3 regions of the Virgibacillus natechei genome follow, and region 2 is predicted to be linked to each of the others. Evidence: riboswitches for the same ligand, from Rfam matches in the RefSeq annotation. Region 2 holds a riboswitch; each other region holds the start of a gene.
The links. Region 2 has a riboswitch for S-adenosylmethionine ahead of OLD84_RS14780 (carboxymuconolactone decarboxylase family protein). Riboswitches for the same ligand answer to the same signal wherever they lie in the genome.
Positions count from the first base shown of each region.

Region 1: it holds a riboswitch for S-adenosylmethionine, as region 2 does, so the genes downstream of both, OLD84_RS00090 (methionine ABC transporter ATP-binding protein) here and OLD84_RS14780 (carboxymuconolactone decarboxylase family protein) in region 2, are expected to answer to the same signal.
Region 3: it holds a riboswitch for S-adenosylmethionine, as region 2 does, so the genes downstream of both, metK (methionine adenosyltransferase) here and OLD84_RS14780 (carboxymuconolactone decarboxylase family protein) in region 2, are expected to answer to the same signal.

Region 1 is NZ_CP110224.1:19,864-23,065, forward strand. It holds gene serS (serine--tRNA ligase) at 1-67, shown strand, start outside; gene OLD84_RS00080 (hypothetical protein) at 554-1,009, opposite strand; gene OLD84_RS00085 (YczI family protein) at 1,138-1,383, opposite strand; SAM riboswitch class I at 1,618-1,722, shown strand; SAM riboswitch class I at 1,803-1,912, shown strand; gene OLD84_RS00090 (methionine ABC transporter ATP-binding protein) at 1,978-3,009, shown strand; gene OLD84_RS00095 (methionine ABC transporter permease) at 2,999-3,202, shown strand, end outside.
Region 2 is NZ_CP110224.1:2,880,294-2,883,495, reverse strand. It holds gene OLD84_RS14785 (APC family permease) at 1-797, shown strand, start outside; SAM riboswitch class I at 972-1,083, shown strand; gene OLD84_RS14780 (carboxymuconolactone decarboxylase family protein) at 1,281-1,949, shown strand; gene OLD84_RS14775 (LLM class flavin-dependent oxidoreductase) at 1,995-3,202, shown strand, end outside.
Region 3 is NZ_CP110224.1:2,374,687-2,377,888, reverse strand. It holds gene pckA (phosphoenolpyruvate carboxykinase (ATP)) at 1-1,207, opposite strand, end outside; SAM riboswitch class I at 1,570-1,687, shown strand; gene metK (methionine adenosyltransferase) at 1,810-3,021, shown strand.

The DNA of each region.
Region 1 (3,202 bases), 1.0 Mb from region 2:
AGATGGATCTGTTGTGGTTCCAGAGGTATTGCGTGCTTATATGGGTGGGAAGGATGTTATTAAGTAATTCATCTTTTCGTAAGTATTGGGACTGCGCTTACTCGTCCCACCGAAAACCTTTGTTGCTTTTAAATCGTCGTAGTTGATTTAACACTGCTACATAGTGAAAATCCTTTTGCAAACGTTGGTTGAGAGCAGAGATTCGCTACGGAAAACACATTTCGCTTTCCGCTTAGCATACATTTTGACAACGAATTAACAGTATAAATAGCAAGCAAGCACAGATTATTTCTGTGCTTGCTTAAATGTAAAATTGCTCTTTTTTCCATAATTTCGCCCTTTAATCAAAAATGGTAAACTCATTTATCTCTATCAGATTTCTCTTTTTTGGACAAATAAAACCATAAAAGTAACATAGAAGTAGTCAAAATTAATGGTGTAAAGTTTACTTCTACCTTAACAGCAAACTTCAAATACAATTGAAACATTAAAGTTAAAGATGTGTTTTTCTGTAATCGTTATATTTTTGAATCTTATTTCCACATGCCTCTTATTAAGATTCGGTACTTCTATTTCTTTCATACCATACTTGGAAGATATAAATAATAATAGAAAGGGATATAAATATCAGTACTACTGTTACATTTGACATATTCCCGGAATAAATTTCTGCTTTTCTCCAAAGTTCTAATACTAATCCAAACAGACAATTAGCAATTATATTAACAATAAGATAAACCCAAAACTTACGGAAAGTGAAACGGAAAATCCATATTGTGATAACCCAATATGCGCTAAATATTATAGGAACTGGTGTTACCTGATCCCAATTAAAAAGAGATTCTTCATACCTCCACCAGTTGTATTCCCAAGCAATTGAATAAAGAATAGTATTTATAACAGTTACAAAAAGTGCAACGGATATATATCTTCTTATAATCGTCTGACCTAGAAAGAACAAAGAAACTAACGGAATAATGAATATTAACCAAGCAAATACATTAATCATTGGAACCTCCCCTTTAAGGCTTATAATTATCTTTCCCAAAAGGAAGTTTTTATTCCAGAAAATGGCCCTATTGCGACACATATTTATTCGATTATTGCGCCCTTTTTTGGAATATCTTTTCACTTATATTAGCTAGTATAATTTAATAGGAATCCTTGTATGGAAACATAAAAAACAAATAAGGAAACAATAATACTCATAAAGCCTATTTGCTTCCGTTCGTTTTTGATTTCGGATATACCCATAACCAATAGCAGTGCTCCCATAAAAAGCATCATATATGGTAATACTACTATGGAATTTCCAGTTGTCAGGCCATACCCTGCTAAAACTAAAGTTATGAGTGCAAAGACGATCTTAAGTGTTTTTAACAAAATATCCCCCCTAAACAACTAAGTGCCAACCATAAACTTCCATCTTTCTTCAAGAATGGCGCCCGTTTGTTGCATACTGATTTTATTTTAACATAGTTATTATTGTGTTTTTGAGGAATTCATTAAATATTACTATAAATAGTTGATGTTTTGACATATATAATCTTTTAGAAAACAATTGACAAAATAATATAACGGTAGTAAAGTAAGTTATACAAATTAAATAATTATTACTTCTTATTTAGAGAGGTGGAGGGAATTGGCCCTTTGATACCTCGGCAGCGGACTATTTTATAGTACTGTGCTAAATCCAACAAGTATTTACTTGGAAAATAAGAAGAGTGTGCATATACATAATGTGAATCTCTTCTTATATTTCATAAGAAGAGATTTTTAAATTCAAAATTAAATATAAAAACTTCTTATCAAGAGAGATGGAGGGATTGGCCCTATGAATTCTCGGCAACGAACTTTTCCTAGGAAAAGTAACGTGCTAAATCCAACAAGCGGTGAGCTTGAAAGATAAGTTGAGGATGTACGATAATACCTCTTCTTATTTGATAAGAAGGGGTATTTTTAATAGGAGGAAAAGAGATGCTTACATTTGAAGATGTTACAAAAGTTTATGATGGTAAGACGCAAGAGGTGAGAGCATTAGATCAAGTCAATTTACATATTGAAAAAGGCGAAATATATGGTGTGATCGGTTTTAGTGGTGCAGGTAAAAGTTCATTAATCCGTTGTGCAAACTTACTGGAGAGACCAACTTCTGGAAAAATCACCGTGAATAATCAAAACTTACTAGACCTATCAGCAAAGGAATTAAGGGAAGCAAAACAGAATATTGGGATGATCTTCCAACACTTTAATTTATTGAATTCGAAAACAATATTTACAAATGTAGCAATGCCATTATTACTCCAGAAAAAACCGAAGGAAGAAGTTAACAAAAGAGTTAATGAGCTACTTGATTTTGTGGGATTAAGTGATAAGGCAACTAACTATCCAGATCAATTATCTGGCGGACAGAAGCAGCGAGTAGGAATTGCGCGAGCATTGGCTACGCAACCGGAAGTTTTATTATGTGATGAAGCGACATCAGCACTCGACCCAGAAACGACCAAGTCGATATTAAATCTTTTAAAGCGTGTCAATCAGGAGTACAATATAACGATTTTAATTATAACGCACGAAATGGGAGTTATTCGGGAGATTTGCGATAAGGTGGCGGTGTTGGATAGCGGAAAAGTGGTGGAAGCTGGGTCTGTATTTGATGTATTCTCCCAACCTCAAACAAAGATTGCACATAATTTTGTAAGTTCGGTTATGCATGATGAAATACCAGATTCAGTATATGAGCTTATCAATACGCAAGATGTAGACCATCAAATTTATCGAATCGTATTTGTTGGTGAGTCAACAGGCGCTCCATTACTTTCGCAAATTGCAAAGAACTTTAATGTCGAAGTTAATGTTCTCTTTGGCAATGTTACCGAATTACAAGGGACGCCATTTGGAAATTTGATTGTAAAATTTGAAGGCGAAGAGAAAGAAATAAATCGAGTTATTATGCATATCCACCAACAAGAAGTAACGATAAAGGAGGTGTTAGCAGATGTTAGTTAATTGGGATCAAATTTTAGAAGCATTATGGGAAACGATCGCAATGGTAGGCTTCTCTCTAATATTTGCGATTATAATAGGGTTACCTTTAGGAATTTTACTTGTTGTTACACGACCAGGTCATCTATGGGAGAACAAAGTCACTTTCACGATTTTGAGTGGTGTCGTAAATATATTCCGGTCGATTCCATTTATT
Region 2 (3,202 bases):
TTATGACACCGTTTATGTTTGTGGGATTCGATGTCATTCCGCAAGCTGCAGAGGAAATTAATTTACCCAGGAAAAGAATTGGACAGCTATTAATTGTCTCCGTTGTGCTTGCCGTTTTATGGTATATAGCAGTCATATTTGGTGTTTCACGTGTGATGGAACCTGCTGCACTTCATAATTCTGAACTCGTGACAGCCGATGCAATGGTAACCGCTTTTGGCAACAGTCAGTTGATGGGAAACATTCTTGTATTAGGTGGTATTGGCGGGATATTGACAAGCTGGATTGGTTTCTATGTTGGGGGTAGCCGTGCGATTTATGCACTTGCTAGAGCGGGTATGCTTCCTAAATCGTTGGGAGAGTTGCATCCGAAATATAATACACCATATAAAGCAATTCTATTGATCGCTGCTTTGACTACGATTGCTCCTTTATTCGGACGCCCAGCGCTTGTATGGTTGGTTGATGCGGGTGGAATTGGACTGGTAGTAGCATGGTTAATGGTCGCAATATCCTTTATTATTTTACGTAAAAAAGATCCAGACATGAAACGTCCCTTCCGAGTCCGAGGTGGTACGGTCATTGGCTGGCTTGCCGTATTCATGGCGGGTGGCGTAACGTTACTTTATATGCCTGGAATGCCGTCAGCACTTCTTTGGCCTTATGAGTGGGTTATTATAATTGCATGGGTCATCTTAGGTATCATCCTCTATAACTTCTCTATTTCTAAGTATGGCAAAGAAAATGCTGATCAGAATATGAGGAGTGAGATTGATCGTGTAGTGAAACACAAATAACAGCAGTTTTCGTAGCAAAAGAGTGCCTAAATTCGTATATAATTTGACAATTAGGTCGTTTGAATTATTTTTCTTATTATGCCCATTAATCGTAAAAAACACATAATTCTTTCTTGACAGTTTTTTCAGTGTCCGATATGATGTATAGAAATCTTAAAAATTAAATATGATATTTCCTTATCAAGAGTCGGGGGAGGAACTGGTCCTGTGATCCCGCAGCAACCGTTATGTTCAACATAAGTAACTAGGTGCTAATTCCAGCAAGCATTCGCTTGAAAGATGAGAATTGTGTAGAAATTTAACCTCTTCCTCATCGGGAGAGGTTTTTTGGCTTTAAAATAAGTACAAGATGAATTCTTCGTACATCTATCCCTTAAACCAAGTAAACGCATAAGAAAATTCATATTAATTGTAGGAGGTGTGCTCAAGAACAGTACGGATCTACCATTTAAAAAAACTATTAAATTTCAGGAGGAGAAAACATTGGGTATAACAAACACAGAAAGCTTATATAAGAAATCTTATTTTGGTCGGGTTACGGAATTGAAGGAGTATGCACCGGAGGCGTTTGAGACCTTTTTCGCCTTTAATGACAAGGCATTGGCGGACGGGGAATTATCCGTCAAATTGAAGGAATTGATTGCAATAGCAGTCGCGCACATTACCGGATGCCCGTATTGCATCGATCTGCATGTTGGGAATGCGAAGAAAAATGAAGCTGATAAAGAAGAAGTGAGCGAAGCTATTTTCGTTGCAACGGCATTGAAAGCAGGTTCAGCAGCTGCTCATGGCGTTAATGCATTGAATGCGTTTGATGGACAAGGCGATGATGAATTATATAAAGCTTCCTACTTTAACCGCCTGAAGGAATTTGGCGAATTGAACGGGGAAACATTCAAGGCGTTTGCGAATTTTGACCAAAAGGCAATCAAAGCCGGGAAGTTGACGGAAAAGGAAAACGAACTGATAGCAGTAGCGTCCGCTCATGCGACAGGTTGTGCCTATTGCATCGACCTGCATACGAAAAACGCGAAGAAAACAGGCGCGAGTCTGGAAGAAATCTCTGAAGCCATTTTTGTGGCAGTTGCGTTAAAAGCCGGATCTGCCTTTGCACATAGCGTCAACGCACTAAATGCTTACGATGAGAAATAACGTTTCTACTAGCCTGAAACAAAAACGAGTAAAAAGGAGTTTTGCATGATGACAAAACAAATTCATTTGAATGGATTTATTCAAAATTCACCTTCCCCGCATTCCATGGGATTGTGGAAGCATGAAAAGGATCAAGGTGCAAATCACAACCGTTTAGCTTACTGGACAGAAACAGCCAAGATCTTAGAACGTGGTAAATTTGATGCGCTCTTTATAGCGGATGTACTCGGGACCTATAGCGTATACGGAGGAAGTCATGATGCGGCTGCCCGGCATGCCGTCCAGCTTCCAGCACATGATCCATTAATTCCTATTTCCGCAATGGCAGCCGTCACGGAAAATCTGGGCTTTGCGCCTACGATTTCCGCTACATATGCACAGCCTTACGCACTGGCACGTCAGTTGTCGACGCTTGACCATTTAACTGGGGGGAGGGTCGCATGGAATGTAGTGACATCCTATCTGGAAAGCGAAGCAGTCAATCTGGGGCTTACGAGCCGTCTTCCTAAGGAGCTCCGCTACGACCGTGCGGATGAATTTCTGAATGTTGTCTATAAATTATGGGAGCATAGCTGGGAAAACGATGCCGTTGTTTCTGATAAAGAAAAGGATACCTTTGCAGATCCGGATAAAGTACATTTGATCGACCATGAAGGCGAGTTTTTCAATGTGCCAGGCCCGCATCTGGTAGAGCCGTCACCACAGCGTACGCCGGTATTATTCCAGGCAGGAGCTTCGCCAAAAGGAAGAGATTTCGCGGCCAAACATGCCGAAGCAGTTTTCACAAAAAATCATTCACTAGAAGCGTTGAAAGCATATGTTGCAGACATACGAAAACGAACGCAGGAACAGGGAAGGAAACCTGAGGATGTACTCGTTTCCCAGTTGATTCTGCCGATTATTGGATCCACGGAAGAAGACGCTTATATGAAATATGAAGATTTGACCAATCATGTCAGCTTTGAAGGTACAGCATCACTTCTATCGGGTCATACGGGGATTGATTTTTCCAAATATGATCCAGATCAATTCATTGAGGATATGGACACAGAGGCGGTTCAGGGAAATTTGGATCTATATACAAAAGACCCGAATAAAAAATGGACCCTACGAGAAGCCGTCAAAAATCATGGGCTAGGAAATGGTACCGTAAAATTTGTCGGAACGCCGGAACAAATTGCGGATCGTATGGAGGAGTGGTCGAAAGAAGGGGATGTGGATGGGTTTACGATTGCCCAAGCCTATTCACCAGG
Region 3 (3,202 bases), 510 kb from region 2:
CTGGTGCTAATGGTAGGAAGGGAGAACCAAAGCATGCAGAAAATGTTGCCTGAGGTTCTGTTATTCCGCGCTCTGTGCCAGCCAATTTACTCGTATATCCACTCAAGAAATGGTACATTGCTTGCTCTTTTGTTAATTTACTAATAGGTGGCAATGTTCCAGATGCATCTGCCGTTAAGAAAATAATCGTATTCGGATGTCCCGCAACACTTGGTGTAATAATGTTATCAATGTTTTCCACAGGATATGCGGCTCTTGTGTTTTCGGTTAATGACGTATCATCATAATCTGGAAGTCGCGATTCTTCATCCAGAATTACATTTTCCAACACGGATCCGAACCGGATGGCATTAAATATTTGTGGTTCTTTTTTCTCGGAAAGGTTGTTACATTTTGCGTAACATCCACCTTCGATATTGAAGACACCACTTGGACTCCAACCATGCTCATCATCACCAATTAAACGCCGGTAGGGATCAGCAGATAAGGTTGTTTTTCCTGTACCTGAAAGGCCAAAGAATAAAGCAACATCTCCCTCTTGGCCAACGTTTGCAGAACAATGCATCGATAAGATATTGTTCCTTGGTAATATATAGTTCATAATAGAGAATATTGATTTTTTAATTTCACCAGCGTATTCTGTACCACCGATTAGAATAACCCGCTCTTTAAAAGAAATAATAATAAATGCTTCTGAATTTGTACCATCAATTGCAGGATCAGCTTTGAAAGTTGGTGCTGAAATTACTGTGAAATCAGCCTCATGTGATGCTAGTTCTTCATCTGTTGGATTAATGAATAACTGACGAGAGAACAAGTTATGCCAAGCATATTCGTTAATAACTTGAATCGGTAATCTAGAATTGGAATCCGCACCAGCAAATCCTTTAAATTGATATAATTCATCTTTTTCCATTAAATAAGCGGTTACTTTCTTGTATAACTTATTAAAAGCCTTTTCATCAATTGCTTTATTAACGGGTCCCCAATCAATAAACTCCTCGCAAGATTCATCTTTCACAATAAATTTATCTTTTGGCGAACGCCCAGTATATGCGCCTGTAGTAGCACGAACTGATCCTGTTGCGGTTAAAACACCTTCATTCTTCGATAGGATTTTCTCAACCAATCTGGGAACAGACAGATTCTTTTGTAAATTGTCATGAGAATATAGCTCGTTTTTAATAAATGATTCTACCGTTTTCATATATGATACCCGCCTTTTGATGAATTTGTTTAAAAAATGGAATATAAAATTATCATATGCTTTAATTTACAAATAGTATAACACATTAGTTAAATTAGTCCATACTATTTAAAAGATTTCTTTTGATGAATTTTCATTAAGCTTTATATCGGAGTTTAACGAGCGGTTAAACTCCGACTTAAAAATGGAGTTAGAGTGAAAAGTTTGGGTAGGGTAACAATACGGATAAGTATGAAATTACATCGAAAACATTTGTACGTCATAAAACCCTCATTGAATGAAGCTTTATTTTATCGTATTTATAGAATGAATCGGTTGACATAATAGGCCTCTTTCGATAAGCTAAATTACGTATGGATACTCTCTTATTCAGAGTTGGTGGAGGGACAGCCCCTATGAAGCCCAGCAACCGTCACACCAGTGAAAAGGTGCTCACCTGATGCAAGGATTATAGTAGTATATTTCCTTGAATAATAAGAGTGAAAGGATATACCACCTTTCCTCATGTTGCAGGAAGGGCTTTTTTTTGCACTTTGAATAATAAAGAAACATAATTAATGAATAGAGTACCGTAACATAATATTGAGGGAGGATTTAGCCGTATGGCTCCAAATCGCCGTTTATTTACATCTGAATCTGTAACAGAAGGGCATCCAGATAAGATGTCTGATCAAATATCAGATGCTATCCTGGATGAAATTTTAAAAAATGATCCGCATGCGCGTGTTGCATGTGAGACAACTGTAACCACAGGGCTTGTGTTAGTTTCTGGAGAAATTACTACAAGTACATATGTGGATATACCTGCGATTGTCCGTCAAACAATAAAGGATATAGGATATACGCGTGCTAAGTTTGGTTTTGATGCCGACACATGTGCTGTATTAACAGCAATCGATGAGCAATCTGCAGATATTGCAGGTGGGGTCGATCATGCACTTGAAGAACGTCAAGGGAAAATAAGTGATGAAGAAATCGCTTCAATTGGTGCAGGTGATCAAGGTCTTATGTTTGGCTATGCATGTGATGAAACCGAAGAATTAATGCCATTGCCAATTTCATTAGCTCATAAACTGGCAAAACGTTTATCAGACATGAGAAAAGAAAAAGTTCTTTCCTATCTACGTCCGGACGGGAAAACACAGGTAACCGTTGAATACGATGAGAATAACAACCCAATTAAAGTGGATACAATTGTTATTTCAACACAGCATCATCAGGATATAACCATTGAGCAAATTGAAAAAGATTTAATAGAACATGTTATACGCCCAGTGGTTCCTGCTAGTCTATTAGACGAAACAACTAACTATTTTATTAATCCAACCGGACGTTTTGTTATTGGGGGACCTCAAGGAGATGCGGGCTTAACAGGCCGTAAAATTATGGTCGACACCTATGGTGGGTATGCGCGTCATGGAGGTGGTGCATTCAGTGGAAAAGATTCAACGAAAGTCGATCGTTCCGCTGCGTATGCAGCCCGGTATGTAGCTAAAAATATTGTTTCAGCTAAATTAGCAAAAACATGTGAGGTGCAACTCGCCTATGCAATAGGTGTTGCGGAGCCTGTGTCAATTGCGGTCAATACATTTGGAACTGGTGTCGTGAGTGAAGAAGACTTCGTTTCAGCGATTCGGGAGATATTTGACTTACGGCCGGCAGGAATTATTCGTATGCTTGATCTGCAAAAGCCAATTTTCAGAAGCACAGCTGCCTATGGTCATTTTGGGAGAACAGATATTATGTTTCCGTGGGAGAAAACGGATAAAGTAGAAGAGTTAAAGGCACTCGTGGAAAAATATAAAACAGTTTAAAAACAAGCCATACAGCAGATGGTTGTATGGCTTGTTTTATAACCTAATGAGTGAAAATGTAAGGGGGAGTGATAACGAAATCACCCCCATCGATTTCAGTTGAAAAAAGTAAAAAATAAGACTTAAAGCCGATAAAGAAATCGGCTTTTTTACCGATTTCTACTAATCCGACCTCTAGTCT